DNA from 2 places in the Paenibacillus sp. FSL K6-1230 genome. Region 2 is predicted to be linked to the other one. Evidence: predicted binding sites of a transcription regulator. Region 2 holds the regulator's gene; the other holds the start of a gene.
What was found. The regulator NrdR, encoded in region 2, represses ribonucleotide reductase genes. The targets are predictions, from matches to a motif close to AACACNATATATNGTGTT.
Positions count from the first base shown of each region.

Region 1: a site for NrdR is predicted at 9,420-9,437, ahead of MKX74_RS25985 (anaerobic ribonucleoside triphosphate reductase). Genes of this name have one in related genera too.

Region 1 covers NZ_JBBOCK010000001.1:5,849,357-5,865,908, reverse strand. Annotated here, with positions in the region: gene MKX74_RS26030 (efflux RND transporter permease subunit) at 1-1,095, opposite strand, end outside; gene MKX74_RS26025 (efflux RND transporter periplasmic adaptor subunit) at 1,088-2,491, opposite strand; gene MKX74_RS26020 (3-ketoacyl-ACP reductase) at 2,770-3,489, opposite strand; gene MKX74_RS26015 (antibiotic biosynthesis monooxygenase) at 3,617-3,925, opposite strand; gene MKX74_RS26010 (VOC family protein) at 4,167-4,538, shown strand; gene MKX74_RS26005 (DUF4097 family beta strand repeat-containing protein) at 4,832-5,704, opposite strand; gene MKX74_RS26000 (DUF1700 domain-containing protein) at 5,701-6,303, opposite strand; gene MKX74_RS25995 (PadR family transcriptional regulator) at 6,290-6,625, opposite strand; gene nrdG (anaerobic ribonucleoside-triphosphate reductase activating protein) at 6,914-7,459, opposite strand; gene MKX74_RS25985 (anaerobic ribonucleoside triphosphate reductase) at 7,456-9,399, opposite strand; gene MKX74_RS25980 (Rrf2 family transcriptional regulator) at 9,695-10,129, shown strand; gene MKX74_RS25975 (Fur family transcriptional regulator) at 10,419-10,814, shown strand; gene MKX74_RS25970 (response regulator transcription factor) at 10,790-11,599, shown strand; gene MKX74_RS25965 (BlaI/MecI/CopY family transcriptional regulator) at 11,742-12,155, shown strand; gene MKX74_RS25960 (M56 family metallopeptidase) at 12,158-13,018, shown strand; gene MKX74_RS25955 (DoxX family membrane protein) at 13,090-13,494, shown strand; gene MKX74_RS25950 (methyl-accepting chemotaxis protein) at 13,834-15,888, shown strand; gene MKX74_RS25945 (aspartyl-phosphate phosphatase Spo0E family protein) at 15,908-16,123, opposite strand; gene MKX74_RS25940 (DKNYY domain-containing protein) at 16,287-16,552, opposite strand, start outside.
Region 2 covers NZ_JBBOCK010000001.1:1,686,898-1,703,449, reverse strand. Annotated here, with positions in the region: gene MKX74_RS07485 (alpha/beta hydrolase) at 1-750, opposite strand, end outside; gene MKX74_RS07480 (Kelch repeat-containing protein) at 1,063-2,472, opposite strand; gene MKX74_RS07475 (MFS transporter) at 2,620-3,792, opposite strand; gene MKX74_RS07470 (LysR family transcriptional regulator) at 3,917-4,807, shown strand; gene MKX74_RS07465 (hypothetical protein) at 4,966-5,352, opposite strand; gene MKX74_RS07460 (tRNA dihydrouridine synthase) at 5,560-6,537, opposite strand; gene MKX74_RS07455 (siderophore ABC transporter substrate-binding protein) at 6,896-7,936, shown strand; gene MKX74_RS07450 (ABC transporter permease) at 7,965-8,978, shown strand; gene MKX74_RS07445 (iron chelate uptake ABC transporter family permease subunit) at 8,975-10,039, shown strand; gene MKX74_RS07440 (iron ABC transporter ATP-binding protein) at 10,036-10,788, shown strand; tRNA gene MKX74_RS07435 (tRNA-Ala) at 11,006-11,078, opposite strand; gene nrdR (transcriptional regulator NrdR) at 11,183-11,650, opposite strand; gene MKX74_RS07425 (alpha/beta-type small acid-soluble spore protein) at 11,757-11,972, shown strand; gene MKX74_RS07420 (lytic transglycosylase domain-containing protein) at 12,104-12,667, opposite strand; gene coaE (dephospho-CoA kinase) at 12,664-13,260, opposite strand; gene MKX74_RS07410 (MntP/YtaF family protein) at 13,382-14,107, opposite strand; gene mutM (DNA-formamidopyrimidine glycosylase) at 14,244-15,074, opposite strand; gene polA (DNA polymerase I) at 15,137-16,552, opposite strand, start outside.

The DNA.
Region 1 (16,552 bases), 4.2 Mb from region 2:
AATAGAAATTGGGATAGCCAGTGCTACAAATGCAGAAGTAATCAGATTCAATCCCAGCGTACACACAATAATCACGGATGCTATGGCAAACATCATTTCACGTGATAGGTGATGGAAGATATCCGCTACGCGCTCTGTCTGGGAGTACAATGTCTGCAGTGTATAGTCCGAAGGCAGCGTGTCCTTGAGGAGAAGCATTTCCTGATCTACAGCTGCAAAGATGTCCTCCACATCTCCACCTGTGTCTCCCATGATGGTCAAGATCACTGCAGGCTCCCCATTATAGTAAGCCAAATAGTCAGACTGACTATGGGTAAGCAGAACAGTACTGATATCCTTCAGATATACGGGGGCATCATCGGCAGTTCGTCTGATCATAATCTGCTGAAGATCTGCTGTGTTCCGGGACTGATCCACCTTCAGCTGATAGGTCATTTCATTGTAGTCCAGATTTCCAAGCGGACTGCGTTCATTTTCATTTTGAATCGCCTGCATGACTTCTTCCCAGGTGATCTGATACTGCTGTAGCCTGGATGCATCAATCTGAATCTGGACTTCCTGATCGGGAAGACCCTCTATGTGGATTTGGGCAACCCCCGGAACGGTATTCAACTGATCCTTCCAATTCTGCATCAGGTCATGTAGCTTGAGAAGCTCTTGGGTAGAATTGGAGGTGATTGCGTAGGAGTGGATGAGTGTTTTGTTCAGGTTTTCGTTCATCATTGGCTTCTGGGCGTCCCCGGGCAAAATGGACTCTGCATCATTAATTTTGTTCCGAAGTTCTTCCCATACGGCTTTGGCGTCCGCCGTGCCTTCGGTCTCAATACGAATGGTGGACATCCCATACTCCGAGGTGGACTCCAGTGTCTTGATATGCTCGACCTCTCTGAATTTTTGCTCCAGCGGGGTAGTGATTTCCCGTTCTACTTTTTCAGGATCAGCCCCGGGATAGATTGTCATAACGACTGCATTTTTCTGGATAATGTTAGGCATCTCTTGTCTGGGAAACTGAGAGAATTCGAAGGCACCCAGTACGATAGCCATTACAAAAATAAAGATGGTCAGCTTCTGCTTGCGGATAAAATATTCAATCATGTGACTGCTCCTCCACCGCCTGCACAGCTAATCCGTCATACACAGAGCCGGCCCCGGATGTAACAATAACATCCCCAGCGGATAAGCCCTCGGTAATCTCCAACTGATTGCCAGCCAGAGCTCCCGTTGTCACTACCGTTTTTACGGAATGTTGGTCTTCAATGCGGTACACATATGTCTCGTTGCCGTTGCTGAGCACAGCCTTGGCAGGGATGAGGAGTTGCTCGGCCTGCTGCTTGCTCAGAGCTGCTTGAACTACCTGTCCGGGTGCCCAGCTATGATCAGAGTTCGAGAGGGTTACCTCTACATCTACAGTGCCTGTATTGGAATTGGTCGCTGGATGGATGACACGGACCGTTCCGGTTCTCTTCTGGTCGTACAGGCTCAGGCTCACCTTGTCTCCTGCTTTCCATTGTTTGATTTCCTGATCGGGAATCGGCAGAAGCAACTTCAATTGGTCTATTTGTCCGATCCGATAGATGCTCTGTCCAGAGAGTGCCATCTCACCCACATTCATGTTCTTATCCAGAATCACTCCAGAGATTGGCGAGGTGAGCGCAGTTTTGGATAGGGACAGCTCGGCTTCCTTACTCGCAATGATAGCTTGCTGATAGAGCGTGTCCGCTTGATCGTGTGCTGCTGTAGCCCGCTGCAATGTTGCCGAGGCAGCTAATTTGGCAGCTTGAGCCTGCTGAACGCCAGATTCTGCTGTAGCCAGATCCTCTTGGGTAGCTCCCTCTTCCAAAAGAGACAAAGCATGTTGAGCATCCTCAAGGTCCTTGAAAGCGTTAGTGAGTCCAAGTTGAGCTTGCTCATATTCGTTCTTAGAGACGGCTCCCTGCTCGTAGAGGGATTTTATGCGGGTCGTATCCGCTTGCTTCTGGGCCAGGGCCGATTCTGCTCTAGAGACCTTCGCGCGCGCCTGGTCCTTCTCCTGTTGCCTTGCTCCCTTGGTGGTCTTGTTCAGTGCTGCTCTGGCAGCCACAATCTGAGCCTCGGCAGAGGCTACGGAGGCGTCTGCCGCCGCCATCTCTGCTGCTGCATTTTTTATGCCCGCTTGGGCTTCGATGATTGATTTTTTTGCCTTATCCAGCTGAAGCTGATAAGCGGAGCTGTCCAGTCTAGCTAATACCTGATTCTGCAGGACGGTATCCCCAATCTCGAAGGAGGTCTCCTGGACCAGACCGGATAGTTCAAAAGCAATGTCAGCCTCCTTGTAGGCCTCCAGTGTTCCTGAGAAAGTTCGGATGACAGAGACTGATTGAGATCGGACGATAGAAGTTCCGACTGTTATCAAGTCAGCATTTATATTGGAATCCGTGGCTCCTGTAGACGTACACGCTGAACTGATTACCATACTGCAACTGATAGCCACAATACATAGGGCTCGCTTCATGGATAGATAATCTCCTTTCTCAAATGTACTTTAGAGTATAAAAATAAACTATTTAGTATAATGGAGAAAATTATAGGTAGAGAACGTTTTGTTGTCAATAGGAATGTGCTTATTAAGGCTGTGTGTAAAATCCACTAAAAGTTGTTAACTAGCGGAGCACTAACTCAGTATTTTGCCAGTGCAAAACAAAAAAGCTGCTCCCGAAAGGAAGCAGCTTTGCAGAAATCACACGTATTCAATTAAAGTATTAATGTCAATTCGGAAAACGATACAAGGGCTTATTGCGGATTCGTTGTCCAGATGCCTGCAGTCTTGATGAATACACGCTTCGGTAGCTTAAGTACGGATACAATCAGTTCAGCGACATCCTCTGGCTGCATCATGCGATCCTCATCGCCGATCCCAAGTCCTGCATTTACGGCAAGCTCCGTATTTACGGTACTCGGTGTCAGAGCCGTCACGCGGATATTGGACTTACGAACTTCCTGCATTAATGCCTCGGTGAAGCCCATAACCGCGAACTTGGAGGCATTATAGGCAGAGCCTGTCGCAAAACCGCGCTCCCCAGCAGTAGAGGCTACATTGATGATAGCACCGCTGTTTTGAGCGATCATGCTCGGCAGGGCAGCTCTGGTAATGTAGTAGGTTCCCATGAGATTCACATGTACGATGCGCTCCCACTCTTCAGGGTCCATGTCTATGACTTTGCCGAAGGAAGCCGTTCCCGCATTATTAATCAGAATATCCACAGCACCGAGCTCTGTCTCCAGAGAGGCGATTGCTGCTTCTGCCTGTGTGCGGTCAGATACGTCCGCTACAGCACATACGACCTTTACACCGTATTCGGAGGACAATGTCGCTTGAAGCTGCTCCAGATCGGCTACGGTACGGGCAATCAGTCCCAGACTAACGCCCTCCTTCGCCAAGGCGATAGCTGTGGCTTTGCCGATTCCTTTACCAGCCCCGGTAATGATAGCTGTCATGTTCTTAAGTTCCATTTTGTTCGTTCGCTCCTTTGTAAAATGCGTTCCTTGGCACTGGCCAAGTCTTATAGCTGAATCGAAAGGTTGTATGTACATGAATGGGTACCAGGTGTGCTGCGATTAAGCAGGAATAGTAGTCTGATTAATCCTCTGCAGAGATATGAGCCAGCAGCTCATACTGATCGAGAGAGGCTCCCAGGATATCTTCGTTCTTCCCCCGTCCCTGATGGGCCTTGCGGAAGCTCTCGCTCTGGGTCCACCCACGGAAGGCCTCTTCATTGTCCCACAGCGTGGACACCTTGATTTCTTCCTGATCTTTGTTTACCCCATGCCATACTTCCATACGTACAAATCCGGGCATTTCCGAGACACCTTCGCCTTCACTGAATCGTTCTGCCAGCTTCGCTCCGGTTCCCTGCTTGACTTTGATCGTATTCGTTACTACGAACATGGTAATCTCCTCCTGAGAAAGTAAGGTCCGCAGACACTGCGGTCAGGCTCTCCTTTATTATACTTGGATTAAGCAGGCAACACCAAATACAAGGAAGATCCATAAGGAGCATTCTGCTCCACAAAGATGAGATTGTCTTAGAAGAAATTGAGAAAGTGGTAAAACGCTACTGACATACTGTTGGCAAGAGGGGGGATGTACAATCGAGATATTAAAAATGAAATACAAAGGAGGACATTTCATGATGTCAGCAATTGGACCCGACTTCATTTCACTTCAAGTAACTAATCTTGAAGACTCTGCAGAATTCTATCAAAACTATCTTGGGCTTGTCCGCTCACAGGCGGGGCCACCTCATGCTGTGGTCTTCGATACAAAGCCTATTGCATTTGCTCTTCGTGACCTTATGCCAGGAGTAGAGCTCGGCTCGGGTACTCAGCCTGGACTTGGTGTCGCCCTGTGGCTTCATGCTCCTGATGCGCAGGAAATCCACGACAAGCTTGTTCAAGCAGGAGTAAAGATTACATCTGCGCCAATAGATGGACCCTTCGGGCGAACCTTTACATTTGCCGACCCAGATGGTTACCTAGTTACCCTTCATAGTAAAGCCTAATACGCGAATATATCCACCTACACAAGCTAAACACATACACACTCAGCACACGGATCATTAATAAAAGGTGCTAGCCATTCCTTCAAGAAAAACCGTCAGGGTCACTTCACACCTGGCGGTTTTTCAATCTAATACTTTAATTTTCAGTCCAGTCTCGAAGTTTCGTTGGACATCTGACACTCGTTTTGGCCAAATACGATTACGGGTGTGTAAGAATCTGCAGAGAGCGTAGTTAGTAGAGAACGTAGTTAGTAGAAAGCGACTAAACACTCCTGTTTGATCTGGTCAAGGTGTTAGTTAGTGATGACTACATCGCCGGAAGTTGCACGTACCTTAATGATATGCTTAGCCTGTGCGCTGGAAGGAGGAGTCACGATATCACCGGAGGTGGTGCGTACATCATAGATGGCCTGTGATCCAACTGGAGTCTCGATGCGGACATCTCCCGACTTCATGGATATATCCAGTCCCCCAGCTTCTCGTTGACTGATCTCGACACCACCAGAGGTCGCCTGAACCTTCCCTTCACCACGTAGCCCGTCAACCTTAATATCACCGGAGGTCATCTGAAGGTCAAGGTTCGCAGTAGCATTGAGGATGCTGAGTTCTCCTGATGTCATTTTACTTGTGAAGTGATCTGCGGTCAGGTTGTTCAGATTCAAATCGCCAGAAGTTAGCTGGACGGAGGTCTGATCTGCATGAACATCCTGGAGATTATAGCTGCCTGACGTGCCGCGGACATCCAGATTGGACAGCACTGCACCTTGTGGCATATGAATCGTCAATGTGCTTTTATTGGATTCATAAATTCCGAAATTAAAGAAGGATATCCTTGTCTCCGGCTTCATGATAAGCTCAAGCTGTCCATTCTGGATGTGAGCCTGCTCAAGCTGAGCAAGTACCTTCTGGTCGAACCGTCCTTCTAATGTGATTGTCCCTTGTGTATCCTGACTGTCCGCGAATTGTACATATAGATCATCGCTTAGCAGTTCAACTTTCAAGGTCTGCAGCTCATCAGCGGCAAAGCTCCATTGCTGCTCATGAGCGACTCGCTCAGAATTGTTCGAGCCTAAGATGCCTTGGTTAGCATCAAAGCCGAGTGCAGCCATCCCGGCTATTCCGACCAGCATGCAGAGTATAGCCGTCATTATCCACTTGCGCTTCATGATGATTTTCCCTCCACATAATTCAGATTCTTGCGCCAATACTGCACGGTAAAGTGAGCCAGTCGCCGCATCCATCGTCTAACTGCCATGAAGAGCAGTATGCCTGCTCCTGTCATGAACAGGGATAAGAACAACTTGAACAAGTGGAATTCGCGATTCATGACCCACTCTGCGATCAGAGCCAGCGGTGCGACCAGACAGGATATAGCAATGGCAGCAAGTGAGAGCCAGAGGCTCCAGATCACGGAGAATACGGGAAGTCCGATCATCAGATTCAATAGTACAAGTCCAATGATGATAAGGGCTGTCGCTACCGGGTGTCTCTTTTTTACAGGTGCAGATGTCCAATCTTGCATTGTCGAAGCTTGTAGGGTCTCATCTTGTATTCCCTCAACCTGTGCAGCCGGAAATTCCTCTAGTGCTTCGATCGCAATATCAACGGGATGACCCAACTCCCTGGAGATATCCTCCTCGCTCTTCCCGCTGGCCATTCCGAATGTGAAGTGCTGCTCCATATCCTCCAGCAAATCCCTGCGAATGTGCGGTGGCAGTGGTCTAAGATGCGTCTCTAACTCTTTCATAAACTCATGCTTCTTCATGCCCGTGTCCTTCCTCCAAGAGATTGGTGACATTGTGTACAAAATGATTCCATTCCATATGCAGGACCTGCATATACTCCCTGCCCGTGGGAGTGAGGTGATAATATTTGCGTGGCGGCCCTTCGCTCGATTCCTGCAAGTAGGTTGTGCAGTAGCCCTCAGTTACTAGACGACGCAACAGAGGATACAGCGCCCCCTCCGCGACCTCTACATGCTTGGACACCGCCTGCACCAACTCGTAGCCGTAACGGTCTTGGCGGCTTATTAATACAAGAACGCACAGTTCCAATACGCCTTTTTTAAATTGAATATGCACGTTCAATGGCTCGAACCCTCCAAATTCGTAATCAAAATGTGAATCAACAACGAATCATATCCAGGAGACATGATCCATGCTCCATGAATCGTCATGAGCTATGCAACGTTCAGTACTGTGCATTGAACAGTAGCTGGATATAACTTATCACCCTCTACTGAATAATGCAAGGTACTGGTCATGAAAAAATAACCAGCGTTCTTCGGAACAGTCAAGGAGCTGTTGAAGATTGCTGGTTAGTTAGGGATGGATTAGTCTGGAATCCTGTACTGAACATCTGAGCTCTATTGAGAGCTACCAGCGGGCAGAATCTGAGAGGACCACCCTCTCCTTGTTCGCCTGATCAGACCAGAGCACGCAAGCTCCGGCCCGGATACTGGCTGGCACATCGACAAGGCGCTGATTGCGGCTACCCCGGAAGGGGAGAGACACATCCTTCTCGGCCTGAACGAAGCGTCCATCCACGATCACATCGCATAGCTCGGCAAGCGTCCGCCGCTCCTCATCCTCCAGTAGCTCTTCATACACGAATCCGGTATAAGCCCAGACGCTCCGACTCGGACAGCTTTGTCTGAACTTGCGTACGAATTCAGCACATTCTCCGGCGGAGAAGAAGGGATCTCCCCCGCAGAGGGTCAGCCCGTCCAATAGCGGATTGCCCGCAATCTCTCGAATGATCTCCTGCTGGCGGACTTCCGTGAACAGTTCTCCGCTGCGGAAGCTCCATGATTCCGGGTTGAAGCAGCCAGGACAAGCATGCCGACAACCGCTGATGAAGACTACCGCTCGCAGGCCTATACCTTCATTCAGTGATTCAGGGATGTATCCGAGCAGATTCACTGGTGCTTCACCCGATCACGAACTTCCGCCTGCTTGGCTCCATTGAAGCGTACAGTGTAGTCCCCAGTAAGGTAGCCGGTCACGCGGCGCAGACGCTGGAAGTGGGTCGTGCTCTCTTCGGCTTCACATTTCGGGCATTCGGAGCCAATAATCCCTTCATAACCGCAGCATGGGCAACGGTCAATCGGGTGATTGATCGAGAAGTAGCCTACATTTTGGGACAGCGCGTATTGTACAATCGAACGGAAAGCAACAGGATTACTACGTACATTACCATCCAGCTCAATATATGAGATAGCGCCCGCATTGCACCAGAGGTGGAAAGGAGCCTCCAGTTCGATCTTCCGTGCAGCTGGTAACGGATAGTATACCGGAATATGGAAGGAGTTCGTGTAGTATTCACGATCTGTAACTCCTTCGATAACGCCGAACTCACGCACATCCAGCTGTGTGAATTTGCCAGACAGTCCTTCGGCAGGTGTTGCGAACAGCGTAATATTCAATTCATGCTGCTCACTCATCCGATCGCAGAAGCTCCGCATGGCTGTGATGACGCGTTGAGCTTCACGATAGACCGTATCATTCTCTCCGTGATGCTGACCGTACATCGCCTTCATGCATTCAGCCACGCCGATGAATCCCAGAGCAAGGGTCCCGTGCTTCAGCAGATCGCCGACCTTATCCTCAGGGGATAGCTGCTCGCCGCCCTCCCAGACTCCTTCTCTCATCATGAAGTCCGAAGCCTTCGCAGGCTGATTCGCTTGAATACGATAACGATGGATCAGACCCTCGACAGCGATCTCCATCATCTCTTTGAGCTTGTCATAGAAGCCTTTGATATCAGGCACGGTGCGTTGTCCCTGGCAGGTTCCGAATTCGATGCCCAGACGTGGGAGATTGATGGTGTTGAAGGACAGGTTGCCCTTGCCGCTCTGCCGGTTGCGTCCGAAGCGGTCGCCGATTGTACGGGTTCTGCAGCCCATGGTAGCAATGATGGTATCAGGTTCATTTTCACGGTAGTATGGCAGGTTGAAGCTCGCATCCACATTCACGAAGTTCGGATACATCCGCTTGCTGGAGCATTCAACGGCGAGCTGGAACAGATCATAGTTCGGATCTTCAGGAGCCTGATTTACTCCTTGCTTACATTGGAAAATATGCTGTGGAAATACCGGAGTCTCTCCGCTACCTAGTCCACGAATCGTGGATTCGAGCAGGCTCTGAGCGACCAGTCTTCCTTCCATTGAGGTACACATTCCATAGTTCAGCGATGTAAAAGGAATCTGTCCACCTGCCCGGCTGCTCATCGTATTGAGGTTGTGGATCAGGGACTCGGCAGCTTGTCTTGTCTCGCTAACGGTCTCTTCATGAGCAAATGCCCATGAACGTGGGCACTGAGCTTGTACCTCTTCGTTGCTCATCGTAATTAGCTGTTCTTCCATTGTCGTAGACTCGCCGAACAAGCGCATTCCTTTCTGGAAATGTCTACGGAAGGAGCGGGCTACGTAAGGAGCCAGATCCCAGTCAATCTTGTTCGCGGATACCCCGCCGAATTGGCTGTTCTGCTGCGCCTGGAAAATGATGGCGACCAGCGCCATAGCAGACATGATCGTCTGCGGCGTACGGACGGAGCCGTTGCCTGTGTTGAAGCCGGAAGCCAGCAATCGATCGAAAGGAATAAAGATGCAGTTCGTCGTACCGAGCGCATATTGATCCATATCATGCACGTACACATAGCCATCATCAATAGCCTTCAGCAATGCTGGAGGCAGCACCTGCTCTCTTGTGTACCATTTTGCATATTCCGAGCCCAATTTACTCATCTTACCGCTGAAGGAATCTCCGTTCAGATTCGCGTTTTCCCGCAGCATTTCAAGATCTTGAGCTCCAATGACACGTTCGCCTATAGTATGAACAGATGTTCCTGAGGTTGTCTTCATATGGGGTTACCCTCCGTCAATTCACAATATATTGTTATATGATTGTCCCATTGTATCTACATATGGTGTTTTTTGAATGTGACATTGATCACACCGAGTAGGTGCCCAATGCCGGAAAGCCCACAGTGTACGGGGAAGTGAAGCTTGAGATATTTTTTGAGGTTCGATATGATGAAACAGTTGTTAACGTTTACATTAAATGATGCGAAATGTGTAGTTCCTTGAAGTTCCCTGGTGGTTCACGTACAATATATTAATTCGGTAAGTCCAAATGGGATCGAGGTGTCCTGGGGTTGTGAGCAAAGAGAAAAGAATGCGTCAAGCCACGCCTAAATGGCTTGGTGTAGCTGTGCAGGCGCTATTGTTCCTGGAGCGTGATGGGCAAATGTGCGCTAGTGGAGATATAGCTGCTTGTATCGGTAGTGAGGTGACATTGGTCCGCAGAGTGCTTGCACGGCTGGTACAGGCCGGACTCATTACGGCGAAGGAAGGGCGAGTTGGAGGGTATTGTCTTACTCGGTCCTGCGAGGAGATTACACTGGCTGATGTATATCGGGCTGTGGAGATCTATGAGCCTATATGTCCAGGTATGATACCACCGTCGCCCAATACCTATTGTGCAGGTGTGACATCTGCTCTTACGAATATCATACAGGAATCGGAGCAGCAGATGTTGAAGTCATGGGAGCAGCATACACTGGCCTCACTCGCTGTCTATTGTGAGAATTAGCAGAGCTGGAGCGGATCTCTTGTACATCTGAAGAGATTTGCTGGGATGTGTAGATATGAGGGTGGACAGGCAAAATGGTGTAAGATTAAGTCGGGAATTTGTGCTGTGGATATGGATAAGGTAAAGAATAATTAAAAAAATTGAACCGAGATGAGGCCTGCTGGCTTCATCTTTTTTTCATCTTCTTGACGATTTATGGATTTAGATTTATACTAGGTCTAAATTGTTATTTATACTCATTACAAATTAAGATAAAATACAAATCGTTGATATAGAAGGAGTGATTCTTATGAAATCCTTGAATCTCACCATTCAAAGACAGGCTGTATATGATGTTGTACGTGAATCACACGATCACCCAACAGCCGCTGATGTGATGGAGCGCTTGAATGAACGGGGATATAATCTGGCTTACGGTACCGTCTACAATTCACTTCGTTATCTGAGTGACAAGGAGCTCATTCGGGAGCTGAAGCTTGGAGATACAGCAAGTCGCTATGATGGATTGATGGATGATCATCAGCATGTCATTTGCCAGGTATGTGGTCGTGTGGATGAGGTCATGAGCAGAGTGCCCGATGCATGGATGAAGCAGGTTGCTGTCGAGACAGGCTACGATGTAGCTCACGCCCATGTCGTATTCGGAGGAGTGTGCCCTGAATGCCAGAGCAAGCGAATCAGGTAACATCAGGAATTTCCATGAATCAAGTGAATAACGTACAACAGGCGAATTCCGGGAATCAAGTGAATGATGTGAATCTCTATGAGCCGTTGTATTGCCCTGTGACGAGTCGGATTACTTTGATAAGCCCGGTGCCTGCCCATGTCCAGACTTGGATCAGCATGCTCTCGGCCTCCTGCTATGATGTGATGGTATTCCACCGTTGGGAGCCGCAAGTCCAGGGACAGCTGACGACGGATCTGCTGGTACTCGACTGCACCTCACTGCATGGCATTGGCGAGCTGAAGAGCTGGTACGACCAGACTCGTCCTGAGCTGGAAGGGCTACAGCGTATGTTGCTGGTCACTCCAACGGTGCTGGAGGAAGCTGGGTCACTACTGCCCGATGAAGAGCTGCTCGCTTGGCCAGCCTCGGCGAATGTGACGATCAGTCGGGTAGAGGAGCTAATCAGTCGTCTGCCAGCTACCGCTGGGCAGCAAGCAACCAGCCGCAGAACCGTGTTCAAGGACATCTGGATTGATCAAGACAGGATGACCGTCCAGCTAAGCGAGCAGAGCATCAGCCTGACCAAGACGGAATATGACCTATTACTCATGCTCATTGAGGCGCAGGGTCGTGTTATTTCCAGAGAACAAATGATGAAGGAGATCTGGGATACGGATTTTGCGGGTGGAAGTAACGTGGTGGATGTCCATGTGAAGAGTCTGCGCAAGAAACTGGGAGACAGTGCGTCGGCCCCGAAATATATAGCTACGATTAGAGGAGCAGGCTATCGTCTGGCGGACTAGCTAACTAGCTGGGACTAACTAATTTAGATTGACCCGAACTCTTAACATTCTCAGTTCAATCTATATATATCATAAATTGACGAAATCAGGAATTTGACTTTCAATTAATAATCACTACAATGAGTAGTGTGAGGTGTGCATGATGAAGAGACTCAACTTCAAGGGCGGAGAGACAGGCTTGAACCGTTTTTTTGGACCACTGGAATCCAAAATCATGGATCAGCTGTGGAATCAGCCAAGACAGAGCATCAAGGAAGTTCAGACGGCACTTGAGCATGACAAGGACATCAGCTTCAATACGGTTATGACGGTCATGAATCGCCTGGTGACCAAAGGAATTCTGAGCAAGCAGCTACGTGGGCGGACCTCGCTCTATGAGCCTGTTCTAACGAGAGAGGAATTCATGGAGGCCCAGTCCAAGGAGCTAAGTCATGATCTTCTGGAGCAATTCGGACCGCTGGCTGTCAATCACATGATTGATGCGCTGGAGGAGGCCGACCCTGAGTTGATTGAGAGGCTTGAACAAAAAATCAAACAATGGAAAAAGGATAGGTGACCATGTGGAAAAGCCGTTCCCGATTGCTTTTTGCTGCCGGAGCGGGCTTGTCCGGCCTGATGCTGGTGCAAATGTTCATGTATGCTGGGCATACGTTATTGAACTGGGATTTGAACTTTAATGTATTTCAAATCTGCAGACAGTTGTTGGAATCCCTGCATATTGGTTATCTTGTAGATGGCTTGAATCTGCTGGTCCTGCTGACGTTTATAGTGTCCTTGGTCATGACCATTCGGCAGATTGCTGCTGAACGAGCCGCCCTTCGACATCTGGATAGCCTGGAGCATAGCGTATGGACGAAGCAACTGAATGCGACCTATACCACTGCGGGATTAGGGCGAATTCAGGTCATTGAGTACGATCGTCCTGCGGCCTTTACATTGGGATTGCTGCAGCCCCGGATTATAGTGTCAACAGAGCTGCTGTCCATGCTGGACGAGGAGGAACAGGCCGCTGTCATCTATCATGAGGCCCATCATATGCGACATTATGATCCGCTGAAGACCTGGACGCTTCAGCTCAGCGCCGTGCTATTGTTCTATATTCCCGTCCTGCGTCACATTCTTGAGCACTATAAGACAGCACGTGAGATTCTTGCAGACAATGAAGCGATCCATCGCACAGGGAGCCCTGCTGGTCTGGGCAGTGCACTACTGAAGCTACTGAAGAAGCCTTCGGCAGATGTCACGCCGGTCACAGGAGCAGTACATTCCTTCTTTGCGGGCACTTCTATTAATTACAGAATCCTGCGGATTCTTCATCCTGATCAGGATCTGCCGCCACGAATGCCACGCAAGCCCGTCATGATATCGGTACAAGTATTATCGGTATTAACTTTGTTATTCGCGTTCGCTGTGATCTAGCATCACAGCAACGTTTATTTTTACAAACAACACTACATATTGTAGTGAAACAAAAAAAAGGAGGAAATATGATGAATCAAAAGACGCTTCATATTGGATTGTTATTGGTGAGGTTGATGACAGGTGTAATCTTCCTGGTGCATGGTATGCAGAAATTTCAGGGACTGGAAGGGACGGCCGGCTTTTTCTCAAGCATAGGCATTCCGGGGCCACTGGCCCCTGTCGTTGCAGCAATAGAACTGCTGGGTGGTATTGCCCTGATTCTCGGCCTGGGTACTCGCTTTGCCGGCGCTGCCTTGACCGTGATCATGTTAGGTGTCCTGCTGACAGCGAAGATGGGACAGCCTTATATGGCTCTGGAGCTCGATCTGATCGTATTGTTCGCTTCTCTTCAGCAGGCGCTCGTAGGTAGTGGCCAATATGGACTGGATGCCGTTCTGTTCCGCAAAAAATCAGCCCCAGCGATCAGCGCGTAAACGAGCCTGAGAATCTGGTAGTCTCCACGCTGGATGTGACAACGACTCCCGTGGGTATTCCGAATACGTAGTGAATGGTTGGAACCTAGCATAATCCTATCTGAAAATCAAGTACTATGAAGCGGCCAAGCTCTATCGGCCGCTTTTTGTCATGTCGTCATATGCTGATCGGAATGCCCTTAATTCTTGTAACAATAGAATTAAGTTACTCATATTGATGTGCCAATAATTACTAAAATAAAGAAGCAATTTTTAAATTTATTTAATTAAACATCAGGTTCTCTACTGCCGATAATTAACACTGCTAGTCATATAAAGAGGCTAAAAGGGAGAGGTAGAATGAGACGAGGATTGAAGTTCAAATCTGATCAAGAGACAAGGGTGGTAAATAACCAAGCAGCAGAGATGCAGGGTCACACCCCCGAGGTCCGTAAGCGCAAATTTGTACTGACGCTGCGTCTCCGACTGTATGTGGCATTTCTATTGGTCCTGTTAATTCCAAGTGTATTTATCGGATGGATGACCTACTCTACATCACGTGACACAGTAGCTAACCAGATTAGAGAGGATGCGGCCGAGGCGGTCTCCACTGCTAACATGATGATTGAATCCAGTGTCTCGTCTAAGTGGCATAATGTCGGCTACCTGTCGGAGCAGTTCGATGGCTCCATGATTGATGGCAACCATAGCCCACTGATTGAACCACGGCTGGTAGAATATGTGCAGCTGCATCCTGATGTGATAGATACTTTTATAGGGACTCCTGAGGGTCTGATGATTCGCGGAGTACCCAAGGAAGATGAGAATGGATTTGATCCACGTACTCGAGAGTGGTACAAGCTGGCTATGGAGCAACCAGGGAAGACTGTAATTGCTCCAGTGAATATTAATTCATCGGGAATCCCGGTCGTTGTCATGGCGAAGACACTTCCTGACGGTTCAGGTGTTCTGGGTATGTCCTTGAATCTGGAGCGTGTCCAGGAGCAGGCCTTGATTAAAGTCGGCAAGCAGGGGTATATTCTTATCCTGGATGGTACCCAAAAGGTGGTGGTCCATCCTACCATTGAATCTGGGGAAACGGTAGATGCTGACTATTTGTTGAAAATGTATGATGCACCAGGCGGGTATTACGCTTATTCGAATGAAGGGCAAAACATGAGCCTTGATTATGTAACGAACGAGACGACAGGCTGGAAAATTGCAGGTACCATGTCCAGCTTAGAGATTGATGACACGGTCGCAGGAATACGTAATACGACACTGATTGTAATCTTGGTGTCACTGGTGGTGGTTGTTGCGATAATTACAATTATTGTGCGTGCGATTCTGGTGCCGATTCGTAGACTACAAGTCTCTGCCGAGCGGATTAGCCAGGGCGACCTGAGCGGGAAGATCGAGACGGGTCCTGCTGATGAGATCGGTATGCTGGCACGTTACTTCCAGCAGATGGTGGAGAATCTGCGTACCATGATTCAAGGAGTAGGTGAGACGACGAATCGTGTCAATGCTGCTGCAGAGGAGTTAGCTGCAGGGGCCGAGCAGACAACACAGTCGATCGAGCATGTGACGGTAGCCATTCAAGAGCTGGCTGAAGGAAGCGAGCGTCAGATTGAGCGCATGGGTAACAGCTCGGATCGAATGAATGAGGTATCCAGCAATGTAGGTAGCGTTACCGGGCAGATCAGAGATATGTCTGACCGACTGCGTAGCACGTCTGCATCCGCCCAAGAGGGTAGCGGTTCTGTATTGCAAGCCGTGGAGCTGATGCATGGGATGCAGCATACCGTGAATGATCTGGGGCAGGTCATCGAATCACTTACGCTACGGTCTGCCGAGATCGGGGGCATCGTAGAGGATATCTCAGGCATTGCCAAGCAGACGAACCTGCTGTCCTTGAACGCTTCGATTGAGGCATCGCGGGCAGGTGAGCACGGCAAAGGTTTTGCGGTCGTCGCGAATGAGGTGCGCAAGCTAGCGGAGGACTCGGCTGGATCGGCTGCCCGAATTGGCAGACGAATTGCGGCTATTCAATCCGATATGGACAAGGCCCAGCGTGCTATGCGTGATACGCAGGAGCGTATGACGGAGGGAGTAAGTGCAGTGCAGAACTCCGGGGAGTCCTTCAATCTCATTCAGGCTGATATCATAGCGGCGTCTACGAGTGCCGAGGTGATTCGGGAGGCTGCTCAGGAGATGGAGAAGAGTACATCCGAGGTGGTTCAGTCCATACGCGAGATTCTGAATCTGTCCTCGGAGTCTTCTGCGAATACACAGTCGATATCCGCAGCCGCGGAAGAGCAGCTTGCGTCTATGGAGGAAGTGTCTTCCGCAGCTACAGACCTGAGCAGCATGGCAGAAGAGCTTCAAGGAATGGTAGGCCGCTTCCGCGTCTAGAGCAGTATAGTATAAAAAGTTAGATTGACTCGCTCAAGCCGATTGTATGGACAATCGGCTTTTTGCGTGTGCCATGTAACCGGAGTTCCTGATTGTATTGGTTCAGCCATAAGTCCAGTTGCTCGGAGTGCTCAAGGACCTCGGGATGGAGCAGATTATCCCGTTCCTCCGCAATCTTATGTAGCTCTGCTCGGGCCAGCTCAATTCGTGGCTGTAGATAGCTTAGATTAGCCATGCTTCTCATCCACCTCCTATTGTCATATTTTAGAGGTTATTGCTAGATTATAGATTGTAATTTGTATTGCAGAAGATAGGGAACTTGAGCGAAGCATACAAAAGAAAGGAGGCCACTCAGGCGAACGAGTGACCTCCAATTATGATAAGCAGGCTGTTCGGCGTTATAGCCCCGTTTTCTTCGTCTTTTTGATATCTCCATTCTTGATTGCATAGTAATGGGTCTGGTCCTCTGCTCCGCCCATGTCGTCGTGGACTTGAAAGGTGGAGGCGTCAGCAGACTTTTGCACGCTGCCTGTTACAAAGCTGAAGACAGTTTGCATATCCTTTCCCCAGAACCGATTCAGCATCATAAAGCTATTGCCGTCCACTCCCTTGACGGTACGTTTGCCGTTAGCATTATAGAGATGGGTCTGGTCCTTTGCCCAGC
Region 2 (16,552 bases):
GTTAAATATTTCATGCATAAGGTGAGCATAGATTTTCAATGTTTTATCGGTCGAGGCGATGTCTCCGTAGAAGTCGCGCGAATCCTGTTCACTCACCAGCCCATCGTTTGCACCATGCAGAACAAGCACCGGGTCCACAAACTGCTTCGCATGTTCCTTTAACCAGACCACTCCATAACCCAGACTATTGAATAGATCTACGGAAATTTCTTTTTCGACTAACGGATCATTCGCATATGCGGATACAACCTCCGGATCACTACATACGCCGCTGCCAAGCTCATTTGGGAAATACGTGCCTGGAGGAAGATCAAGTGGCAGCTCACCAGCAACCTTTGTATTGTAGCGGGTAAGTGCCCCAGAAAGAACGATGCCTTTCACTTTACCTGGATATTTCGTTCCAAAGGATGAGGTCGCAAATCCGCCCATACTATGACCGATGACAAACAGAGGGGTATCGCCGCTCTCCTGCAAGGCCGCTTCAACAATGACATTCACATCCTCTATAAGCTGATGAAAATCACTGTAGAACGTACGCTGCCCTTCCGATCTCGCATGACCACGATGGTCAAATCGGTAAACGTTAATATCGCGGTTGTTCAGCTGATCCGTCAAATAATCATAGCGCCCGGCATGCTCGCATAGCCCATGTACAATAACCGCAGCTGCCTTCGCATCAGTAACTACATTCTTGCTGAAATAGAGCTGAGTTCCATCAAAGGTCTTAATAGTTGTCTCGATGCTGCTCATATCTTCTCCATCCCTTTCGTAGCGCTCAAGCACCAAACACCTGAAATACTCTAGCCTTGAGCACGCTTAGTATGTGTGCCATGACGGTAATCTAGCTTATTTTTTGTGTTTCATAGAAATAATATTGTTTCTTACAGAAACAATATAGCATTGGGTATACGCATTGTCTATAGAAAAATTAAAGCGGTTACATATAAACCAACAAATCTTAACTATTATTCATCTTATCGATAAGCTTTTGCCTGATTTAGTTCTTTTTTCATACAAAAAACCCCATCAGCTTAGCTGACGAAGTTTTATATCGCTTTTATTTTAGTACTCGCTTACCTCAAATGTTAATACGCGATCATACAGAATGTATTCCTTGCGACTATTGAACGGTCCTCTGTTGTTATCATGCTTATTAATTGCATACGAAGCTTTTCCAGTTCCCGCCTGCTTTGCTTCGTACCAAGCAATGAAATCATTAACTTCCTTCATGCTTAGATCAAATTCTTTCTCCAGCCCCGTTGTCATGGTAACCACTAAAATCGCCCTGCTACCGGATGGTTGTTCTGGTGTTGGTTGCTCCGGTGTTGGTTGCTCCGGTGCTGGTTGCTCCGGTGTTGGTTGCTCTGGTGTTGGTTGCTCCGGTGTTGGTTGCTCTGGTGTTGGTTGCTCTGGTGTTGGTTGCTCCGGTGTTGGTTGCTCTGGTGTTGGTTGCTCCGGTGTTGGTTGCTCTGGTGTTGGTTGCTCCGGTGTTGGTTGCTCATTCATCATAGAGATTTTCTGAGCAGTGGACAAGATTGTATTCCCACTTGTTCCACCAAAAATAAAGATGTCACCACCGACCGTAGCTGCAACACTTTGATTTCTTGGAGAGGTTAAGCTCGTAAACGGTCTTATTTCATTGGTGTCAGGATTAAATATTTCAACCCGAGATTGAATCGTAGTATCTTTCTGCCCACCCATTACATATATTTCACCGTTGTATACTGTTGAGGCAGCCCCGGAAGTAGCGATCTTAAACGTGTTCCTCTTGATCCAACTATCGTTCGAGACATTGTATTCATAAATATTTGCAGACATCCCCTTAGAGAACCCCGTGCCTCCTCCAAAGGCATACATTTTGCCATTGACGGTTTCGAGACTCATACCATTTAATTTTGCGGGGAAATCTTTGAGCTTTGTCCACTTGTTGTTGGCGATATCATATCGTTCTACTGTCGCGACTATTTTAGAATCACTACTTGCTGTTGCTCCACCAACAACATAGATCATATTATCCAAGATGCCTGCTCCTGCCCATGATCTGGCCTGAAGCATATCAGCAACTGTAGTCCAACTATCCGTAGAAGGTTCGTATACCTCTATCTTATTTGTCCTAGCTAAGTTCCCACCTTTATCATAGTAGCCACCTATTAGATAAACCTTATCCTCATATACCGCAGCTGACACGGCAGCACGTTCAGTAGGCATGTTCGTTTTTTGAACCCAGGTATTTGTTGCTGGATTATAAGCATATGTCGTATTTTGTTTTTGACCACCTGTATTGTTAGACTTTGCTGTGGAACCACCAAAGATATAAATAATTCCATTTACTTCAGCAATTGCCGATGCTGTTCTATTCTCAGGTATGTCTTCCACACTTGTCCACTCCAGATCGCTCGTTGCAAAGGTTCTCTGTGGAAAGACCTGTAATAACAAAAGAATTCCAATGATTATGATTGCTAATTTCTTCAAAGTAGTTCCTCCTTGTGATGTACATACATTGAAGATACATTCCCCCAAAAATCTGTCTAAACATTAACTTGCTCTTATATAAATAATTACTAAAATATTTCTTTTTTATTTTATTTTGGATATAAATTAAAGATATCTCTCTACATACTACCCATTCGAAATGACACGACCGCCACTCTTCCCGCTAGTAATCGCCACCTGCACCCCGATCATGACCACAATCACCATCAGCATCACAATAAGCGCAGTCGTAAAGCTTCCACTTCGATCATAAATCGCCCCAATCGCTAGTGGTCCCATAGCCCCTATAATATAACCCGCGCACTGGGACATCGCAGACCATGCTCCAGCTTCCTCCGCCGTTTCTGTCTCGACAATGGGTAGCATGAGTGCCAGTGGAAATAACCCGCCTGCTCCCATGCCCAACAATACCGCCGCTGGCAGCATCGGCAGTTGAAAGAGCAGCATGACGATTCCGATTAGCTCGGATACACTGCAAAGAATGAGATACAAACGACGTCTCCCGGATCTGGCTACTAGGAAGGGAATCGTTAAGGATACGGGAACTTGAATCAGCGTAAAGACCGTAAGGAGCATAGCTGCACTAGCCGCGCTATAGCCGAGATTCAGAGCAATCGGTGCAATCCACGCTGTTACCGAATAAAAAATATTGGCCATTAAGCCAAAAAACAAGGTCAACAGAATTGCTTTTTTATTACGGATCGGAAGCCTGGAGCTTGATCCTATCGAGCTTGCGCTAGTCTGATTCGCCCGATTTCCAAGAAAAGCCGCCCACACGATTAGTGCCACCATACCAAGAATGGCCCAGCAGGACAAGGTCAGCGTTAAGCTGTGATTACTACGATTGTATAACGGAATAGCAAAAGCCGAAGCAACAGCAGCTCCTACAGTCATGGAAGCAGAATACACACTGACAATGCCGGGCTTGGTAGGAAAATACTTCTTAATGAAGCCGGACAATAGTGGCCCCGCCAAGCTGATCCCAATACCGCCAATTAGCGCGCTAGCAACCAGTATGACGACTGAGCTAACAATTCCTCGCAAAGCTGTTGCTCCTGTGATGAGGAGTAAGGCCACAAAAATCGTACGTTCAAGGCCCATTCGATCACGCAATACGGTCGCCGCTGGAGCAAATATCCCCATACATAGGACAGGCAATGTGGTGAGTAGACTTGCGGTTAGACCGCTCATATCTAGATCACTCTGTATCGTACCAAGCAAAGGGGCCACCGATGTAATCAGAGGCCTTAGATTCAAGGCTGCAATAAATATAGCTAGCAATAAAAAATACTTCTTCATAAAATAGGCCCTCTCTTCTTAGCTGTATAAGACATTCTCAGTATATGGGCTCGTAAATCATTGATAAATTCTATAATTCATATTATTATGATAGTTAAATACTATTAAAGAAAGGAGCCTTCGGATGGACAATCGAAATGTACAGTATTTTATGGCGGTATATGAGCTACTGCATTTTACAAAGGCTGCCGAAAGACTCGGAATCTCACAGCCTACACTAAGCCAGCAAATCCGCATACTTGAGGCAGAGCTGGGCACTCCTCTTTTCGATCGGATCGGTAAAAAGGTGGTGGCTACAGAAGCAGGCAAGCTCCTGTACCACTACGGGCTGAAGATGCTGCAAGCAGAACGGGACGCCAAGCATGCCATACAAGATCTGTTGTCAGGAGATAGCGGTACGGTTAGGCTGGCTGTGCTGCCCTCGGATTTGGACTTCATGCTCGTCCCGCTGTTCGTTGAATTTAAGAAGAGATATCCCCACATCCAGCTACAGGTGTTCTCAACTATATATGTACAAGATGAAGTACTTAACCATAAAGTCGATATCGGGATTGGCTTGCAGGGTCAGTCTGATAAAAGATTAATCCAGGTCCCGCTTGGATCGGAGCCCTATCATCTCTTCGTTCATGCAGCAAGCGAGCTCGCTGACAGGAAGGAGATTACACTGCAAGAGCTGAGACAGCGTTCACTGGTCATGTATCCGAAAGGCTTTCTCGGTCGCGAGTTGGTGGATGCCGTCTGTATTCAGGAGGAGATTGAATTAACCCCCGTCATGGAGACGAGCTCAGCCAATTCACTGCTCCAATTAGTGTCTGCCGGGGTAGGCGCTACTATACAGCCGCAAGGCTTGCTAGCTCAATTCCCGGAACGTCAGGACATTGTAGCTATACCATTCAAGGGGCCTACGCCTATACGACATCTGGAGCTCATGTACTGTACGGATCGGTATATTAGCAGCTCGCATCGACAATTAACAGATGGCTTGATTGAATTTTTTCATAAGAAAATGGGATGAAGGGTACGTTCTGAGTCGCTTTAGCCTCATGCGATCATGTAGAACAATTGTGTAGAAATGACCACGACAGTGAATATTTCAGCTTAGAAAAAGCCCACCAAACACGTAATAAATTCTTGTGTTTAGCGAGCTTTATTAGTAATCATATTTCAGCCAGGTTAATTATTTTTAGCCCTTTTGTAGGTGTATATTCCCCATATCACCAATGCCGCACATAGCAAAAGTGCGCAGTAGGCCCAAGCAAAAAGCATGGCAAGCCCCAACCCGATGTTGGCATCCAGACGTTCATCAAAGATCACTGTGTATAGAGAAAACCCGAGTGGCACAGCTCCCACAATAAAAAGTCCAGTCAACCATCCACCAAAGCGTCTAGAGCTTAAGCTCGATCCTGTACCGGCAAGCTTGCGAAGCCCTTTACTAATAAGAAATAGTAATAGAATAAATAACAGCCAAGTGGTGAGAATTTTTAGCATTAGCTTTACCTCCTCTAAATTTTTACCTTTTTTGTGCAATTTTTTTGTGAAAAAAAGGTCCTTCTGAATCATTACTCATTTTACAGGAAAGACATGCAAGATCGTTCATTAAGAGCACATTTCTATCAATAAGCTTGATTGACTATAATTACCCTGGTTGACGCTTTATGATCCAAGATTACGATCGTATTGAACCTGAAAACCTTGTTCTGTACATAGATAAAAAAAGCACCCCGCAGGATGCTCTATGAACTAAAGACTTACCATTATGGCTTAGTTTTACGCCCCATCTTGCTCCCGGCTTCCAAAATCATCGAGTAATGCGCGAACTTCAATGGTTGATTTGGCGCTCATTAAGCTATTTCTAAGCTCACTTGCCCCTCGGAAGCCACGTACATATATTTTGAAAAAGCGGGCAAGCGCACTGTATGAACGTGGCTCCTCTGCTGAATATTGATCATAGAGATCCAAATGCATCCGCAGCAGACCAAGCAATTCCTCACTACTATGCTCCTTCGGTTCCTTCTCAAAGGCAAACGGATTCTGGAAAATCCCACGCCCAATCATAATACCATCCACACCATATTGCTCCGCGAGCTTCAAGCCAGTCTGTCGGTCTGGGATATCCCCATTAATGGTCAGCAGTGTATGTGGTGCTACCTCATCACGAAGCTTCTTAATCTCCGGAATGAGCTCCCAATGAGCGTCTACTTTGCTCATTTCCTCTCTTGTCCGCAAATGAATGGAAAGATTCACAATGTCTTGCTTCAAAATATGCGTTAACCAGTCACGCCATTCATCTACAGCCGTGAAGCCAAGCCTTGTTTTTACACTCACGGGCAGGCCTCCCGCTTTCGCAGCCTGGATAATCTCCGCTGCAATAGCTGGGCGACAGATCAGACCGCTTCCCTTCCCATTCTCAGCTACATTAGCAACAGGACAGCCCATATTAATATCGATGCCTTTAAAGCCTTCTTTCGCCATACCGATGCTCATCTCACGAAAGTATTCCGGCTTGTCTCCCCAGATATGAGCCACGATGGGCTGTTCATCTGCTGCATAAGTCAAACGCCCGCGCACACTTTTGTTTCCCTCCGGGTGACAGTAGCTCTCCGTGTTCGCAAATTCCGTGAAAAATACATCTGGCCTGCCCGCCTCACTTACGACATGACGAAACACAACATCCGTCACATCTTCCATGGGCGCCAATATAAAAAATGGTCGTGATAATTCAAGCCAAAAATTGTCTTTCGTCATATCCAAAACCTCTCTATGAAAACTAAGAAAAAATCTTAAACTTATCCCAACGAGTATATCATAAACCTTGAGAAGAGCGCACTCACGAATGAATTCAAGTGAAAAAGTGGGGCATTAATTCGCAATTTCGCCATTAGTTACAGGAAGTAAGTTGTTGAAAATTACTTCTAACTTGATATAATACAAGTTATTGAGATTGATAATCACTATCGTGTAATTGACATGTCACTCTGCATTACTATGAAAAATAGTACATATTCATTCGTTAAAATGCGCTCTGAGAATATAACGTGATCTTGATTTATCAATTACAATGCTCTGCTTGTGCGTCAATCTTATTTAAACTAGGGGGATATATATGAGAAAATTCAATGCTTCAAAATCAATGTTTATTTTACTTGCAGCTTTTGCTTTGCTGTTGTCAGCATGCTCAAGTAATGGACCTGCTACTTCTGGTGCTGCTAATACGAATGCTACTGACGCTGGTAGTGCTACTCCTGCTGCTGCTACAACGGTTGAAATTACGGACGCTCATGGAACGGTTACTGTTCCGGTCAATCCTGCGAAGGTCGTTGCTTTGGATAACAGAACTTTTGAGACTTTGTCCAATTGGGGCATTAAATTAGCAGCTGTGCCGAAGGATGTAATGCCTGCGAATTCACCCTATGTAGCCGATGAATCGGTACAAAATATTGGAAATCACCGCGAGCCAAATCTTGAGCTCCTCGCCTCTATACAGCCTGACCTTGTCATTGTTGGTCAAAGATTTGCTAGCTATTATGAAGATATCAAAAAATTAGTGCCAAATGCAGCAGTTATTGACCTCGATTTTGATGTTTCTGCAGAGGCAGGTACACCTGGACAAAATCTGGTAAATGGATTTAAAGATGCAACAACCGATTTAGGTAAAATTTTCGATAAGCAAGAAGAAGCTAGCCAATTAAATGCTGATTTTGATAAAGCTATTGAAGCAGCTAAAGCCGCTTATAATGGTGAAGATAAGATTATGAGTGTGGTTGTTTCTGGTGGAGATATCGGTTTCTCGGCTCCTCACTCTGGGCGAGTATGGGGACCATTGTATGAAATTTTTGACTGGACTCCTGCATTAGAAGTTGAGAAGTCTTCTTCCGATCATCAAGGAGATGATATCTCTGTTGAAGCTATTGCCCAAAGCAATCCTGATTGGATTTTTGTGCTGGATCGTGACGCAGCTATTTCTTCTGATGAAGCATCTGTTCCTGCTCAGGACGTTATTGATAACTCACCTGCTCTTAAAAACACAACGGCTATTACTAAAGGGCAGATTCTCTATGCTCCAAACGATACTTACACCAATGAATCCATTGAAACCTTTATCAAGATTTTTAACGACCTTTCAGAAGCTTTAGCTAAGCAGTGAAAAGGAGTCTAACGTAGTGCTGAAAAACTTGATACCAAATTTAGCTGGGGTTGAGAATTCTCAACCCCAGCGTCATAATCACAAAAGACTATGGACCTTACCTTTTATAATTGCCATTACAGCGACTATTATTTTGGGCATTATATCACTGCTTACTGGGGTGTATGACATAAGAGGACAAGCGGATGGAATGGAGATGTTCTTCATCACTCGTGTCCCAAGAACCCTGGCATTGATGCTTACGGGAGCCGCAATGGCCATGGCAGGACTGGTCATGCAGCTGATTACACAGAATCGCTTGGTGGAGCCGACAACAACAGGGACCATGGAATGGTCTGGTCTGGGGCTTATGTTTGTTTATTTGGTCTTTCCAGCCCCAACTTTAGTGCTAAGAATGACAGGTGCAATCATTTTTTCCTTTGTAGGAACGATGATTTTTTTCATGTTTCTAAAAAAAGTTAAACTTCGTTCGTCTTTAGTAGTTCCTATTATTGGCATGATGCTTGGAGCAGTCATTTCTGCCTTTTCAACTTTCGTTGGGCTTGTTTTTCAAATGACGCAAAATATCGAAAGCTGGTTTGTAGGCTCTTTTTCGCCTGTTCAAATTGGAAGATATGAATACTTATGGATCATTATATTGATTACAATACTTATTTTTATTTTTGCTGATCGATTGACTTTAGCTGGACTAGGGGAAGATGTCGCTACCAGTCTTGGAGTAAACTATAACAGGATCATTCTTTTTGGCACTGCTCTGATTTCTCTAGCTGTTGGCATTGTTGCAGCTGTGATTGGAAACCTGCCTTTTTTAGGGTTAATTGTACCGAATATCGTTTCCTTATTTAGAGGTGATGATCTCCGAAGCAATTTGCCGTGGGTCTGCGTATTAGGGATGGGTACCATCATGATCTGTGACATTCTATCTAGAATCATTATTATGCCTTTTGAAGTACCCGTATCTATGATTCTTGGAACAGTGGGAGCCGTCGTATTTATTGTTATTTTGTTACGACAAAGGAGGTCAAGAAGGAGTCTGAGATGAGCCAATTCGTAAGTAGCAATCCATTACATGTTGAAGTCGATTCTAGCCGTCCTCATAAAAAAAGGTCAGCTAGAGCCTTTCGTACCAAGAAAGAAGAAAAGCGTTATTGGATCTTGCTGATAACATTGATAGTTTTGGGCGTTATTTCTTCGTTTGGACTACTGGTGTATAACAATCCAGTTCCGGTAACCTCTCCTTCTTTCATACCTGTTGTTACAAGAAGGGTTGTAGCCCTTGTTGCCATGCTTGTGGCTGTAATTTGCCAAAGCTTATCAACGGTTGCTTTTCAATCGATTACCAATAACCGAATTATCACTCCGTCACTGTTAGGCTTTGAAGCCATTTATTCAACCATTCATACAAGTACTATATTTTTCTTCGGCGCTGCTGTATTTGTAGGCTTTAGCGGTGTTGATTCCTTTTTATATCAAGTTGCTGCGATGGTCTTGATGTGTTTGATACTGTATGGTTGGTTGCTTTCCGGAAAATACGGCAATTTACAGCTTCTACTGTTAGTCGGTATTATTATTGGAACCGGGTTAAGGTCTGTATCCTCATTTATGAGAAGACTTCTTGCACCGTCCGAGTTTGATATTTTACAGGCAAGAATGTTTGCTTCAGTGAACAATGCAGACTCAGCCTATTTCCCGATTGCCATCCCCATCGTCATCATTGTTGCCATCCTTTTGCTTGCTAATGCCAAGAGGTTAAATGTATTATCGCTGGGTAAGGATGTATCGACTTCCTTGGGAACTAGGCATCAAATCAGCGTGATTTATACGCTTGTTCTGATATCCATTTTGATGGCTGTTTCAACGGCTTTGGTTGGGCCACTTACCTTCTTCGGATTTTTAGTTGCCACTTTGAGTTATCAGGCAGCACAAACCTACGACCACAGATATGTGTTCCCCATGGCTCTTGCTATCGGGTTTGTAATCTTAACCGGTGCATACTTCATTATGAATCATATTTTTAATGCGCAAGGTGTTGTTTCCATTATTATCGAATTGGTTGGCGGATTAACATTTTTAATAGTGATTTTAAGGAAGGGTTCTTTATGATAGAGATTACTAATGTCAAAAAATCATATGCGGATGAGGTAGCGATCGGCCCTTTGAATATTAAAATACCAAAAGCCGGCCTTACTTCTTTAATTGGGCCCAACGGTGCAGGTAAGTCCACTACACTTTTGATGATCGGAAGACTTTTGGATCTGGACGAAGGCCAAATCAAGGTGGCCAATATGGATGTTTCTACATCCAAATCGAGCGAGCTGGCTAAAATCGTAACTCTTTTACGTCAAGAAAATCATTTTGTAACGAGACTTACCGTTAGACAGCTTGCTGGATTTGGACGTTTTCCTTATTCTAAGGGGAGATTAACGAACGAGGATGAGGCTATTATCTCCAAGTATATTGATTTTTTAGACTTGACTGATCTCGAAAATCGATACCTGGATGAGCTTTCTGGTGGTCAAAGGCAAAGAGCCTATGTAGCCATGGTGTTGTGTCAAGAGACGGAATACGTGCTTTTGGATGAGCCTTTGAACAATCTGGATGTGGCTCGTTCTGTCCAGATGATGGAGCATTTGAGGCATGCCGCTAATGAGTTTGGACGAACCATTCTGACTGTTATGCATGATATCAATTTTGCCGCCAAATATTCGGACCGAATTTGTGCCATGAAACATGGCCAAATTGCCGCTTTTGGAACAGTAAAGGAAGTTATGGACCCAGAGCTTTTAACCGATATTTTTGAAACGAAAATTGAAATTATAGACGGTCCCTATGGGCCGATTGCGATTTATTAGGGCGGCCTGTATGAAGAGGCTGCGCACACACCCTAGAAGGTAGAGTGAACACTTTGCTCTACTTTTTTTAGTACGTGTGCAAAATTATAACTTCTTAAATAACGAAAAAAACGGCATTTCTTTACTCATAGACCACAGCCATAAAATCAAATCATAGATACATAGCAAAAGCCCGCTAAACACTCAGAAATCCTTGTGTCTAGCGGGCTTTTAAGTATGGAGCCTAGGGGGATCGAACCCCTGACCTCATCGCTGCCAGCGATGCGCTCTCCCAGCTGAGCTAAGGCCCCGTATGTATTTTTTAACTTCTCACCATTATCGGCGACTCCTATATCATATAATTTTCACACAGCAATGTCAATACTTTTAAAGCGCAAAATTTATGGGCCGACGCTTATTCGTCGGCCTCTTCCTTGGACAGCAAGGATTTCAGTTCCTTCATGAACATATTGATGTCCTTGAACTGCCGATATACCGACGCAAAGCGAACATAGGCCACCTCATCCACCGGATATAGATGCTCCATGACAAGCTCACCGATCTCTTGGCTGACGACCTCTGTAGCAGCTGTATTCCGTAATGCATTCTCCACCTTGGATACGATCTGCTCAAGCTGCTCCACTGATACTGGGCGCTTCTCGCAGGCACGAACTAGTCCACGCAGCATTTTGTCACGGCTGAATTCCTCACGGCTGCCGTCCTTCTTCACGACCATTAATGGAGCTTCCTCCACCATCTCGAATGTCGTGAATCTACGGGCGCACTGCTCACATTCTCTGCGTCTGCGAATGGATTTATTATCGTTGGCTGGCCTGGAATCCAGCACCTTCGTTCCTGCGTAAGCGCAGTAAGGGCATTTCATGACAATCACTCACTTCCTTTTACCAATAAATTCTTCATTAATTAGACTAATAAAATTCGAATATCGACACATAATACAATTACCAACCGCGAGGAGGTGAACAACAATGGCACAAGGGAACTCTAACAATCTGGTTGTTAAACAAGCGTCCGGAGCACTGGAACAACTGAAATACGAGGTTGCTCAAGAGCTTGGGATTAGCATTCCTCAAGATGGTTACCAAGGTAACATGACATCTTATGAGAACGGTTCGATCGGGGGTTACATCACCAAGCGTCTGGTGACAATCGCCGAGCAACAACTGGCCGGTCAATTTCAATAAGTCATAACAAGCAAGGTGCAGGACAGGCGATAAGCCTGCCTGCACTTTTTAACTTATCCATGGCATTATCTTGAACCATACTGCCCTCATAAAGCCCGTTAAACCTTATCACCATTCCAGAAATCCATTCCCTAGAACTGATCATAGATCTTCGTATATTGACGGTAATAATGCGTTACCCTCTGCACATAATGCCTTGTCTCTCCGTAAGGAATTTGCCGTATCGTCTCCTCACGACCATCCCATATCCCTTCGCTAAGCCAGCTCTCGACTTTGCCTGGACCTGCATTATAAGCGGCGATCATGGCAACGGGCTGATCGGGAAATTGCTCCATCAAGTTATGAAGGTACCACGAACCTAATTGAATATTCAATCCAGCCTCATGCTTCACACTATCCAATGGCTGCTTGGGTAGCTTGGCCCGCTCCATAATCCATTGCGCGGTATCAGGCATGATCTGCATCAGTCCTAAAGCCCCCTTATGCGATTCCATGCTGGTGTTATAATTCGTTTCAACCCGAATGATCGAAGCCACCAGAAATGGGTCTACCTCATAAGTCTGCGCATACTGCCGAATTTCATCCTTATAGCGGATCGGATAGAAAATCGCCATCCAGTTAGAGCTCAGGAACACGAAGACGACAAAAGACACGAGCAAGATGAGCAGGACTCTTTTTTTAGCAAAAAGCTTCATGAAAGCCTCTTGTGGCGAAGCCACTGCTCCAGCTGCTGCTCAGTATACTGTAGATCCTTGCTATTATCTATTACGATATCAGCCTTGCGCTTCTTCTCTTCTATATCCATCTGTGCAGCCAGTCGCTGCTCCGCCTCCAGTGCCGCAAGCCCATCACGCTCCATCAGGCGCTGGAGCTGTAGCGTACGCGGAACATATACCACCATAATCTCCTGGAACAGGTTGTCCAGCTTGGATTCATACAAAAGCGGAATATCCACCACGACCAGCTTGTCCGGCTGCTGCAGCTCAAATGTCGTCATCCGCTGCTTGATCTCCTGCCGAATGGCAGGATGTGTGATGTTATTCAGCGCCTGCAGCTCGGCCTGATCTCCAAATACAATTCGTCCAAGCTCCTTGCGATTCAAGGTTCCGTCGTCATTCATAACTTCTGTCCCGAACCGCTCCTGGACCGCCGCAAGGACCGGATGCCCCGGAAGCATGACTTCCCGGGCAATGACATCAGCATCTACGAGCAAGGCTCCTCTGGACACCAGCATAGCGGACACCGTGCTTTTTCCGGTTGCAATACCTCCGGTTAATCCGATGATCATGCTTACACCCGCCTTCAACCTCATTCTAATCTTCAAACTGTACTTTTATTCGGATCACGGTACGAATTCATACCTTCGCTTATAATCATGCAACCTACTCAACGCTCGAATCTCCATAGTACTACATTAGACGCAATATGCCCATGATAATTAAGAGCAGCGCTGGCAGCGAGGCTACCGTCCGCATGAAGCGAAAGGCCGTTAATCGAAAGCCTGCCTTCATTCCTCCGATGAGAAAGATCCCGCTGAAGAGTGCGATAGCCAGTGCTGTAGAAAAAGGGTCAAAACCAAGCATAGCTGCCCCAAGCCCTGCACCAAAAGCATCCAGGGAGAGTGCGATCCCCAGCCATACCGCTTCATGTGGCGAGATGCTGCCAGAGTCATCCATATCCGCTGCAGAGGGACTACGCAAAATACGTATGACCAGCCCCAATTTGCGGAGCTCAAGCGAAAAAACGGTCTGCTCCACCGCGGTCCCTAACGTATCCTTCGCATTCGTTTTTACCGTTGCACGCTCGTTCACATCATGCGCCTCTGACTGCTCCACCAACGAGATAGACGAGGTATCATCATGCTTTTGAATCAGAGATTGCACCAGGGACCAACAGCCAATCCCAATCAGAATCAGTGCTCCGAGCAAGGTCGTGAATGTTGGAGATAGCATCTTCTGCATGATGACACCAACCTGCATGGATACCCAAATAACCATACCCGAGCAGACAGAGATAATCACAATCGACAGTAGTGGAATCTTCATCTTCCGCAAGCCGTATGTAACTCCGACACCAAAACTATCCAGACTTAATGCAAATGCAAGCAACAGCAGGGACATCCAATGACTACCCATCCTGAGCCCTCCCCATAGCCATGCGCCCGGACATACCCGATAGCGCACTCGGTTATATATCTCAGGCATTATATGAGAAAAATGGGCTCAGTGTGCACTTCCATCATTTCTACACTTCCACACTCCTATACTTCCACTAAACTGTCGGCTGACATTTAGGGCAATAATGCGTGCCCCTACCAGCTACTACGGATTTCTCTACTGGTGTATGGCAGACAACACACGGCTGCTGCTTGCGGCCATAGATCTGGAGCTGATGCTGATACGATCCGCTATCTCCCTGACCGTTCACATAGGATTTGACGGAAGAGCCGCCAGCAGCTACCGATTCTGACAGTACGCCAACAATGGCCTTATGCAGCAACGTTAATTGTTCTGTAGTTAAAGAATTAGCTGGTTTGGACGGGTGAATCCCAGCCCTGAACAAGGCCTCGTCTACATAAATATTCCCAATACCAACGACATATGCTTGATTGAGCAGCGCTGCCTTGATGGAGGTTGAGCGTCTTCCGACTGCCCCTTGTAACGCCTCCACGGTGAACGCTTCATCCAGTGGCTCCAGACCGAGCTTATGCAGCGGTGCGGATATCAGATCCTCACCGGTATTGAACAGATGCATCGTACCGAACTGTCGCACATCCTTATACCGAAGCTCTGTACCATCGTTAAAATGAAAAATGACATGCGTATGCTTTTCAACTGCCTCATCCGCAGCATATAGGCCGTATCGCCCCTCCATACGCAGATGGGATACCACTACAAGTCCATCCAGCAGAATCCGCAAAAATTTGCCTCGACGCTCCACGCCAGTAATCGTATGCCCGGCAAGCTCGAAGGCAAATGCCTGTATGTCCGAAGGCCGCTGAATAATGCGCGGCAAATGTACAGAGACTCGTTCAATTTGTTTCCCTACTACCAGTTCATTCAATGTTCGTTTTACAGTTTCGACTTCCGGTAATTCCGGCATAATTCCTTCACCTCAAGCTCTATTATACTGGAACCCGGACAGGTTCGAAAACAGCCTGGTTGCTATTTCGCCTCATACCAGTTATCTCCATAGCTCACATCAGCCTTGAGAGGCACGGACAAGCTCAAAGCCTTCTCCATCGTCTCAGGTACTAGCTCCTTCATAATCTCCAGCTCATCCTGTGGAACCTCAAATACAAGCTCATCATGTACCTGCAGCAGCATACGACTACGCAGCTTGCGCTCGTTCAGCACCTGATCCATCCGCACCATGGCTAACTTGATTATATCTGCCGCGGTCCCTTGAATTGGCGTGTTCATCGCCGTCCGTTCTGCGAACGAGCGCAGATTGAAGTTGCTGGCATTGATCTCTGGGAGATAACGTCTGCGTTCTAGCAGCGTCTTAACATATCCGTCCCGTCTGGCATCCTGCACAATGTCATCCATGTATTTGCGAACACCCTGGAACACGTCAAAATATTGATCAATGAACTGCGCGGCCTCTTTACGGGTAATATTCAAATTCTGGGATAATCCGTAATCGCTGATGCCATAGACGATTCCGAAATTGACAGCTTTGGCCGATCTTCGCATGTTCGCATCCACATCCTCAGGCTTGACCCCGAATACATCCGAGGCAGTCTTCGTATGAATGTCCATATTGTTCACGAAGGCTTCCTTCAGGCGCTCATCATCAGAAATATCAGCCAGCACACGCAGCTCAATCTGTGAATAGTCCGCGGCTAGAATCGACCATCCAGGCTCTGAAGGTACGAATACCTTGCGCAGCTTACGGCCCTCCTCCATACGAATCGGAATATTTTGCAAATTCGGGAATTGACTGCTTAATCGTCCTGTAGCCGCAATCGTCTGCCGATAGAAGGTATGCACCTTGCCCGTCTTCTCGGAAATTTCCTTCAGCAGTCCCTCTACATAGGTCGATTGAAGCTTAGCCAATTGACGGTATTTCAGAATATTCTGTACGACATCATTGTATGGGGCCAGCTTCTCCAGTACTTCGGCATCCGTGGAATAGCCCGTCTTCGTCTTCTTGACGACCGGAAGGCCGAGCTTGTCGAATAGGACCTCACCTAGCTGCCTCGGTGAATTCAGATTAAACTCTACGCCAGCATTCCGGTAAATATCCTGCACCAATGCTTCAATCTGGGTCTCGAATTCATGACCTAGCTGCTTCAGCTCATCCATGTTGACCGCGATTCCCTGCTTCTCCATATCTGCCAGAATACGAGACAGCGGCATCTCCATATCGTGGAAGAGCTGCTTCATACCATTCTGCTCAAGCTGCTTCTCCTGAGCAGGGACAAGTTCTCCCACAACGGCAGCCTTGCGAGCCAAATGATCAGCGAGAATGTCCTCTGATGGAATCTTGTATTTTGCACCCTTACCCCATACATCTTCATCCGGTCGAATCGACGGCAGGTTATGCTTAGCTGCCAGTCCACTCAAGGTCTGATTCGC